Regions from separate parts of the Desulfovectis peckii genome, predicted to be linked through region 1. Evidence: predicted binding sites of a transcription regulator. Region 1 holds the regulator's gene; each other region holds the start of a gene.

Region 1 (3,287 bases):
TTTTGGCATTCCCACCCAAAGGTTGGCGGAATGGACAGTTTCTTTAAATTTGTTGTTGGAAATGCAGCCTGAACACCTGTCCTGCTACAGTTTGCAGCTGGAAGAAGGCACGCCCCTGGCCAAAGATGTGGAACGGGGTGTGCTAAAGGGCTGCCCCGATGAACTGGATTTGGCCATGTATCAAAAGGCAATTAAATACTTGACACGGCATGGTTATACGCACTATGAAATATCTAACTTCGCCCGGCCCGGTTTTCAATCCCGGCATAACTTAATCTATTGGCATAACGGCAACTATCTTGGCTTAGGCCCGGCAGCCCACTCCCACTTTAACGGGGAAAGGTGGGCAAATACCGGTTCATTGGCTGAGTATGCCGGCAGCTTGGCGAAAAAAGAGTTGCCGGTAACGGAACGCTTTAAGTTGACAAAAAAAGAAGTGATGTCAGAAACGGTCTTTATGGGCTTAAGACTGCTGGACGGGTTGAATTTGAGCGAGTTTCGCCGCCGGTTTAAGCAAGATGTGCTGGATATCTGGCCGGAGCAAATAACCAAATTATGCAGTCAGGGTTTGCTTAAGTTGACCGATGGCCGCTTAAAATTAACTGATAAAGGCTTGCCGCTGGCAAACATTGTTTTTATGGAATTTGTTTAGCTTAAAAGGCGGTAGTTCATCTGCTTGACAAAACCCTACTGTAGTGCTATGTTTAATTGTAGTAACTTAGCACTCAACTGCATAGAGTGCTAACAGGAGGTGGCACCGGCATGGAAATGGATGAGCGCAAGAAGAAAGTATTGTTGGCTATCATAAAAGATTATATTTCTACTGCTGAACCGGTAGGCTCCCGAACCATTTCGCGCAAATATAATCTAGGGGTCAGTCCGGCTACCATTAGGAATGAAATGGCTGACTTGGAAGAATTGGGTTATATTGAACAGCCGCATACTTCGGCCGGACGCGTACCTTCACACTTAGGTTACCGTTATTATGTAGATTATCTGATGGAGCCCCTTGAGCTAAACAAAGAAGAACTGGAGCTGATTAATCGCAGTTACGAAAACAAGGTCAGAGAAATCGGCAAGATCATTACCAAAACCGGAAAGCTGTTATCTCGTTTGACCAACTATACCTCTATTGTGATGGCTCCTCAAATGGGTACTTCAGCAATTAGGCATATTCATTTGGTTTCAATGTCGCCGGACCAGGCAATGCTGATTGTGGTGATGAATAACGGTACAGTGCAACATCATCTCATAGATGTTGATGAAAATATTACCGCAAATGATCTGCTGCAGATTGCAACGGTGTTAAATGCTAAATTATCCGGTCTAACGGTGCCGCAAATTAGGTTGACGATATTAAAGGAACTTTACCAAGAACTGTCCAGCTACAAAGATTTATTGAATACTGCCTTTGAGCTGTTACATCATCAGATGCACGACAGCGCAGAGAGTAAAATATACTTGGGTGGGGTATATAATATCCTTAATCAGCCTGAGTTTCACAATATTGAAAAGGTAAAAACTTTATTATCACTGTTAGAGCAAGAAAAACTGCTGCACGAAATTCTCACTGATCATCAAGAATCCGGCTTAACGGTACGCATCGGTGTAGAGAACAATTGTGAAGAAATGAAGGATTGTACGATGGTGACAGCTACCTATCAATTAGATGATCAGGTGCGGGGAACTGTTGGCATACTGGGACCTACTCGCATGGAATACGCCAAAGTAATCACCATTGTGCAATACTTGGCTGAACGACTGAGTAATGCCCTGGAAAAATATAAGTAGTTGGTAAATTGCTTGAGGAGGAGCGAATAATTGAGCTTAAAACAACAAGCCAGTAAGGGTTCAGAAGTTGATGAAAGACTGGCGGCTTTGATTACCAATTCCAATGCAGTGCGAGCAATTGCTTCCGCGGTGGAAGGCACACTGGGCCCTAAAGGGCTGGATACCATGCTGGTAGACCGTTTTGGTGAAGTAGTGGTGACTAACGACGGCGTAACCATTCTCACCATGATGGAGGCTAATCACCCTGCTGCAAAAATGGTGGTAAATATAGCCAAATCACAACAAGAGGAAATCGGTGACGGAACAACAACCGCCACTATCATGGCCGGAGCGTTGGTTGCTACCGGTGTTGAGCAAGTGGCTAAAGGTGTCCCGGTGGCCAGAGTGATAGAAGGTCTGAAGATAGGACTTAAGCGGGCCCAACAAATGATTAAAGAGGCATCCAAGCCGGTTAACGGCTTGGATGATCCGCTGATTCGCCGGGTAGCGTTGGTTGCCGGGCGGGAGCATGAAGATATTGCGGATTTAGTAGTTGAAGCTGCAAGGTTAATTGGGCAGGAAAAACTGCAAGACAAAAGTTTTAAACTTTCTGACACTATTATTTCGCAAGAGGGCGCGGAAAATCAAGTGTTTATGGGCGTCATCATCAATAAAGAGCGCATGAATAAACAAATGCCTAAAGAATTGGAAAAAGTTAAGGTATTGGTGATTGATGACGCGTTGGAGCCGGAAGAAATTGAAGAAGAAGCTTTAAGCACGGAAAGCGGTTTTGCCCGTTATTTGGAGCTACAAAAGGATTTTCGTAGTAACCTACAAAAGATTATCGATTTGGGTGTTGGACTGGTGCTGGTAGACCGCGGTGTTGACGATGCTGCTGAAGAATTGCTAACCGATGCCGGCATTATTGTTGTGCAGAGGGTAGCAAACAAAGAGCTGCGCAAGGCGGCAGAACACTGCGGCGCTCGCATGATAAAACGCACCGGGCTGCGGAAAGCTCCCGATGATTTAGCTAAATATTTAGGTTATGCGGAAAAGGTTGTCAGTGAAGAAAAATTAGAGCAGCTATGGCTTGTCGGCGGCGGCGGTAAGCCGATGGCTACCGTATTGGTAGGGGCGGCAACAGAAGAAGTGGTCGGTGAGCGGGAACGGATTGCTAAAGATGCCGCTGCTGCCGTGCAAGCTGCCGTGCGCGGTGGGGTAGTCCCCGGTGGCGGTTCGCTGGAATTGGCAGTGGCCCGGGAGATAGAAAAGCTGCGGGATGAAATCAGAGGGATGGCTGCTTACGGCTTGGACTGTGTGGCCAATGCCCTTAGGCGTCCAATTTCCCAAATTGTGGCCAACGCCGGCTTTAATCCGCTGGAAAAAATTGGAGATGTAAATGCTGCTCAGGTAAAGAACAACAAATATTCACTGGCAGTGGATTGCGATACCGGTGAAGTGGCAGATATGGAACAGCTCGGCGTGGTAGATCCCACATTGGTAAAATTGTACGCGTT
Region 2 (3,287 bases), 730 kb from region 1:
TTGCTACTTTAATTAAAATTTCTGAGGAAATTCGTCCACTGAAAACCATAATCTTATCATCGGTGGGGATATGATTTAAAAAGCAGTGACCGAAGATTTTATCAACCGCATTGTGCCGGCCAATATCTTCAAAAAATACAACAACATCGTGCGGATTACATAACGCGGCATTGTGCACACCGCCTGTATGCCGAAACAATTGGGACAGTTCTTCCAACCTTTGGGTTAAATGCCAAATTTGCTTTGGGGTAACAGTGACCGACGAGGATTTAATCACGCTCATTGACTTGGCATCATTAACAAAATAAAAAGTGGAACGTCCGCGACCACAACAAGAAGTAATATAGCGCTTCATAAATCTTTGTTCCGCTTCGTCTGTATCGGCAGTGACGTAAATCAACCCTTCTTGCTCGTCAATCTTAATTTCCCGCAGTTCAGCCGGGTCAAAGAGAATGCTTTCGGAACATAAAAATCCCACTGCCAGTTCTTTGAGATTTTGCGGCGAACAGACCAGAGTGACGAATTCTTTACCGTTTAAGAACAGTGTAATTGGCACTTCCTGTACCACATTATCCAGTTGATGATTTATCTCCTGGTCGACAACTCTAATGATCGGTACGGTTGTAAAATTTTTCTGCCTATTCATGTGTAAGTCCCCCAAACAATAGTATATTAATGCTGTAATTAGCTGTTTTTAGCTTTAGCCGTGCCGGTGCCGGGAACGACTCCCGGTCGTTCCGCTGTTGCCTATACTACTCTAATTCATATTATTATATATCAATAGCGGACAATGTATCTACTTAAGAGGTGACGAAAATGATCAATGTAGGAATTATTACTATGAGCGATAAAGGAGCAAAAGGTGAACGTGAAGACAAAAGCGGGGCAGTAATTAAAGAATTGATTGCCCAAATCGACGGTCAGGTGACGTACTATAAAGTTATTCCGGATGATTTTGACATAATTAAAGGGCAGCTTATCTACTGCTGTGATGATTTAAAACTTGATTTAGTGCTGACCACCGGAGGAACCGGACTAAGCCCCCGCGACAACACGCCGGACGCCACACTGGAAGTTATTCAAAAAGCAGTTCCCGGAATTCCTGAAGCCATGCGGCAGGAATCAATGCGCTATACGCCAAAGGCCATGTTGTCCAGAGCAACGGCCGGGGTGCGCGGCAGCACATTAATCATTAATTTACCCGGCAGCCCAAAAGCAGTTAAGGAATGTCTGGAGACAGTACTGCCGGTCTTGCCTCATGCTTTGGAAATTCTATCCGGTAAGGGCGGTGAATGTGCCCGTTAATCCCTAAAATTATGTATGGAAAATTTTTTGTTATGTGTATAAATTTAGTAACCAAAGGCCAAAATATAAAATAGCTGTCAAAAAAAATATTAGAAATAGAGTAAAAAGGATATAGACGGAGGAATTAAAAGCAAAAAACCCTTAATTTTCATAAATAGCAAATTAAGGGTAGTCAAAACACACTCAGATACTTGCTTTTAATTTTTTTGTTCTATATTATATTAATTGATTGTTAGCACTCGCAAGATACGAGTGCTAACAATAAAAGTGATTTAAAATTACCTTATATTTTTTAAGGAGGGGTATTTGTGGCAATCAGACCATTAGGTGATCGGGTAGTAGTAAAAACCCTACCCAGCGAAGAGGTAACAAAGAGTGGTATTGTAATTCCGGATACGGCAAAAGAAAAGCCTCAGCAAGCAGAAGTTGTAGCTGTAGGCCCGGGTCGGGTGCTGGAAAACGGTCAGCGTCAACCCATTGAAGTAAAACCCGGTGATAAAGTACTGTATTCTAAGTATGCCGGTAATGAAGTGAAAATTGACGGTCAAGAATATCTGATTCTGCGTGATATGGACATTCTTGCTGTTATTGAATAATAAATTACCTAATCATGGTGTATTTTACCAGTGTTGTAATTAAAGGAGGTTGTAATGATGGCAGGTAAAGAAATTGTCTTTAAGGAAGATGCCCGCAGAGCTCTGGAAAGAGGCGTAAATGCTCTGGCGGAAGCAGTAAAGGTTACTCTTGGACCAAAAGGTCGTAACGCTGTATTAGAAAAAAAATTCGGCGCTCCGTTAATTACCAATGACGGTGTAACCATTGCCAGAGAAATTGAGCTGTCCAATAATCTTGAGAACATGGGGGCTCAGCTGGTTAAAGAAGTAGCTACCAAAACTAACGATGTTGCCGGTGACGGTACCACTACCGCTACCGTTTTGGCTCAAGCACTGGTACGTGAAGGTTTGAAAAACGTAGCTGCCGGTGCCAACCCGATGCTGATTAAGCGCGGTATTGAAAAAGCTGTAGAAAAAGCAGTAGAAGAGATTAAAAAGCAAGCACAATCCATTGAAAGTAAAGAAGCAATTGCTCAGGTGGCATCAATTTCCGCTAATGACACAGCAATTGGTGAATTAATTGCCGATGCAATGGAAAAAGTGGGCAAAGACGGCGTAATCACTGTAGAAGAATCTCAAGGTACCGGTACTTCTTTAGAAGTAGTAGAAGGGATGAATTTTGATCGCGGCTACATCTCTCCGTATATGATTACCGATACGGATAAGATGGAAGCTAACCTGGAAGATCCCTACATACTGATTACTGATAAGAAAATCAGTGCAGTAGCAGATATCCTGCCGATTTTAGAAAAAGTTGTACAAGCCGGCAAGCCACTGGTTGTTATCTGTGAAGACTTAGAAGGCGAAGCACTGGCTACCTTAGTGCTGAACAAACTGCGTGGCACCTTCAACTGCGTAGCAGTAAAAGCTCCTGCCTTTGGTGATCGCCGGAAGGCTATGCTGGAAGATATCGCTATCCTCACCGGCGGTACCGTAATTACTGAAGATGTAGGTTTGAAGTTAGATAAGGCTACTTTAGATTTACTGGGTACTGCCCGTCAGGTAACCGTGAAGAAAGAAGAAACCATTATTGTTGGCGGTGCCGGTTCTCAAGAGAAGATTGCCGGCCGCATTGCGCAAATTAAAAAGCAAATTGAAGACAGCACATCCGAATTTGATAAGGAAAAACTGCAAGAACGTTTGGCTAAATTGGCCGGCGGTGTAGCTGTTATTTCAGTAGGGGCAGCTACCGAAGTAGAAATGAAAGATAAGAAACTGCGCATTGAGGATGCTTTAAATGCTACCCGTGCAGCAGTGGAAGAAGGTATTGTAGCCGGTGGCGGCACTTGCTATGTAGATATCATTCCGGCTTTAGAAGAGCTTTCTTCAGATGTACCGGATGAGAAAACCGGTATCGACATTGTCAAG
Region 3 (3,287 bases), 670 kb from region 1:
AAGTATAAAATTTCATAACCCTTATCTGCTACCAGTTCAGCTTGCGGCAATTTTTCAATTCTCTCTACTGAATCGCCGACAGCATAATAAATGTATTTTTGCTCCTCAGGCATTCTGGAAAGGTATTCAGATAAGGTAACCATCTTTTTCTCTTTCGAGGAATAAAACAGCAGTAAATCCTGCAGTACTTCTTTATTGGCCCCATACTCGCTGTAAACGCCGTATTTTAACTGCCGGCCAAAGGACTCGTAAAACTTTAGATACTTATCCCTTTCATCCTTTAACATCTGCAGCAGTTCATTTTTAATTTTGTTCTTGATATTTTTGGCAATTACTTTTAACTGGCGATCATGCTGCAGCATTTCGCGGGAAATGTTCAGTGATAAATCCTCAGAGTCAACCATTCCCTTGACAAAGCTAAAATAATCCGGCAGCAGCTCAGCACACTTATTCATAATTAAAACGTTGTTAGCATAAAGCTCTAAGCCCTTTTCATATTCCTTGGTATAAAAATCAAAAGGTATTCTCTCCGGAATAAACAAAATAGCTTTATAGCTTATCGTACCTTCCGCACTGATGTGAATGTATTTCAGCGGCTTATCAAAGCCGTAGTGCCTTTCAGCATAAAAGTTTTCGTAATCTTCCCTCGTCAGTTCATTTTTATTTTTTCGCCAAATCGGCACCATGCTGTTGATAATTTTTTCTTCGGTAATTTCTTCATATTCATTATCACTGCCCTCTTTTAGCCTGGTAGTGGTAATATCCATTTTAATGGGATATCTGATATAATCGGAATATTTCTTGATAATTGACTGTAATTTATATTGATTCAAATACTGGTCGAAATCTTCTTCTTCTGTATTTTGTTTAATTTTCAAGATCACATCGGTTCCGACGGTATCTTTTTCACAGGGTTCAATTGTATATCCTTCCGCTCCTGTTGACTCCCACTTATAAGCTTGGTCACTGCCCAAGGCTTTGGTAATCACCGTGACAACATCAGCAACCATAAAGGCAGAATAAAAGCCCACACCAAACTGGCCGATAATGTCAAAGTCATCTTTCATTTCGTTATCTTCTTTAAAGGCCAGTGAACCGCTCTTGGCAATGACCCCTAAGTTCTCTTCCAATTCCTGCTCTGTCATGCCAATACCGGTATCGGAAATTTTTAAAATCCGCTTTTCCTTGTCCACTGTCACTTTAATATAATAATCATCCTTATTAAAGGTTAAATTATCATCAGTTAGTGCTTTATAGTAAATCTTATCTATCGCGTCACTGGCATTGGAAATCAGTTCCCTTAAAAAAATCTCCTTATGGGTGTAGATTGAGTTTACCATTAAATCCAGCAGCCTTTTTGATTCAGCTTGAAACTGTTTTAATGCCAAACCAAATCATCCTCCTCAGTTTTCCGTGATATGCCAACAATTTATGTTTTTGTTAGCACTCTTGCCTATTGAGTGCTAAGTCATAACATTTATATATCAAAACTAACCTTTTATGTCAATATTGGAACAAAAATGCAGCAACATGCTAGTGGATATACTCTCTGCCGACCAAAATATCTGCCAATACTTCGGTAGGAATGATAAACTCCGGCGTACCCATGTAGCCAGGGGCCACTTGGTATTCGTCAAACACAATTACCAATTTACCTTGGGAGTTGATGTAAAAACTTTGTTCCGGATCTATGGTTTTAAAAGGTTCGATCATTTCCAGTTGTTGACCGGGCATTTCCACCCAGTAAATTTTACTTTCATCTTCTTGCATTTGTGCTTTCATTTGTTCTTTAATATTTTCGCTGATGATATGGATGTAGCTGTCATCTTTAAACAGGCTGGGCAGAGTAATTAATAATTGCTTCTCTTTATCAACGGTATCGTACCGCACCGTTTCGGCAGCAGATGCTTGGGTTATCACCACATAACGCTTAACCGTCAATAATTTTTCAGTATCGGTAATAACCTCATAACCGCTGTTTACCGCAATATTTCCTCCCTCCTGCTGTTTTAACTGTTCCATTTCGTTAACAAATTGCTGATATAGTGCTTTATTTTCGGCCAAATACTTTTGATTTAAACTGCTTTCCAAGTTCTTGTTTTCTAAGCCTTCAATTTTAGGTACATTGATATTTGCCTGAAATCTTTCTTCATTAACAATGTAATTTTTCACAGTTAGCACTTTAACAATGCTGCCCACCACCGGCAACTCGGCAGCGTTTTTGGCCACTGCCGGGCTAATATTAATTACAGCAATAAACAAAATCAGTGAAGCAGCTATAACTGCAACAATTTTGCCAGGGTTGTTACGCCGGGTAACCCCGCCTTGGCGGAGTGCTTTTTTTACCACTTCGTCTAAATTTGCCGGGATGGGTATATTTTGATACTCTTTCTTCAAATGCTCTAATCTTTTATCCTTCATTAAATTAATCCTCCCTGTCATCCATTTCTATCCGAAGCTTTTTTAGTGCACGGTACAATCGGCTTTTAACGGTATTAACATTTTCATCTAAAATTATGGCTATTTCTTCCAACTTTAAATCCTCAAAATAACGCAAAACGATGATCGTGCGGTAATTTGCCGGCAGTGCATCCAGTGCTTGCTTTAGGTCGATATCCTGATAAAGGTCAACGCTGCCATTATCCATATTAATTAGTACGTCTTCCTCAGCCAAGGCAAGTTTTTTTCGTCGGCGCAAAAAATCAATGGCGGTATTAACAATAATGCGGTAAAACCAGGTCTTTAAATAAGCGGTGTTATCAAGTGAATTCTTAGCGGACAGGGCTTTGTAAATAGACTCTTGTACTACATCTAAAGCGTCTTGCGTATTTTTTACATAGCTATAGGCCAAGCGGTAGTAATTTTCTTTATATGCCATCACGTGGTCGGCAATTAATTGTTCGATATTGTGATTTGACATCTAATGAAACTCCTTTAATCAAAGATATGTATCTTTTTACTTCACCCTTTAGACGCCTGAGTAATAACAAAAAGTTTCAGGCAGGAAATGCGTAAGTTAATTGACTGTAATGTATTTTCAGAGACCGATACCGGAAATACTAGCAATTATTATTATTAAAGAAAAGTAAATCTACCGGAGGTTTAACAAAGTGAACGAAAATGCTGAACTTTTAAACTTCATCTATCAAAATTCACAAATGGGTGTCAATACTATCAGCCAATTAATAGATATTGTGGAAGATGACCGGGGTGAGTTTAAAAAGTATTTGGAAGAGCATTTAAACGGATACCGGGATATTCATGCTAAGGCCAAAGAACTGCTGAAT

What was found. Region 1 encodes HrcA, which represses chaperone genes, less so after heat shock. Its sites were predicted from a motif close to TGTTAGCACTCNNNNNNNNNGAGTGCTAACA; they were not measured.
Region 2: groES (co-chaperone GroES) is a predicted target of HrcA. The motif match lies at 1,536-1,566, and genes of this name have one in related genera.
Region 3: htpG (molecular chaperone HtpG) is a predicted target of HrcA. The motif match lies at 1,439-1,469, and genes of this name have one in related genera.

What each region holds. Positions count from the first base shown of each region.
Region 1 covers NZ_AP042409.1:261,791-265,077, forward strand. Annotated here, with positions in the region: gene hemW (radical SAM family heme chaperone HemW) at 1-652, shown strand, start outside; gene hrcA (heat-inducible transcriptional repressor HrcA) at 763-1,791, shown strand; gene ACZ5NG_RS01310 (TCP-1/cpn60 chaperonin family protein) at 1,822-3,287, shown strand, end outside.
Region 2 covers NZ_AP042409.1:1,916,873-1,920,159, reverse strand. Annotated here, with positions in the region: gene fdhD (formate dehydrogenase accessory sulfurtransferase FdhD) at 1-646, opposite strand, end outside; gene mog (molybdopterin adenylyltransferase) at 817-1,305, shown strand; gene groES (co-chaperone GroES) at 1,614-1,901, shown strand; gene groL (chaperonin GroEL) at 1,959-3,287, shown strand, end outside.
Region 3 covers NZ_AP042409.1:927,279-930,565, reverse strand. Annotated here, with positions in the region: gene htpG (molecular chaperone HtpG) at 1-1,388, opposite strand, end outside; gene rsiV (anti-sigma-V factor RsiV) at 1,534-2,421, opposite strand; gene ACZ5NG_RS04710 (sigma-70 family RNA polymerase sigma factor) at 2,426-2,920, opposite strand; gene ACZ5NG_RS04705 (hypothetical protein) at 3,111-3,287, shown strand, end outside.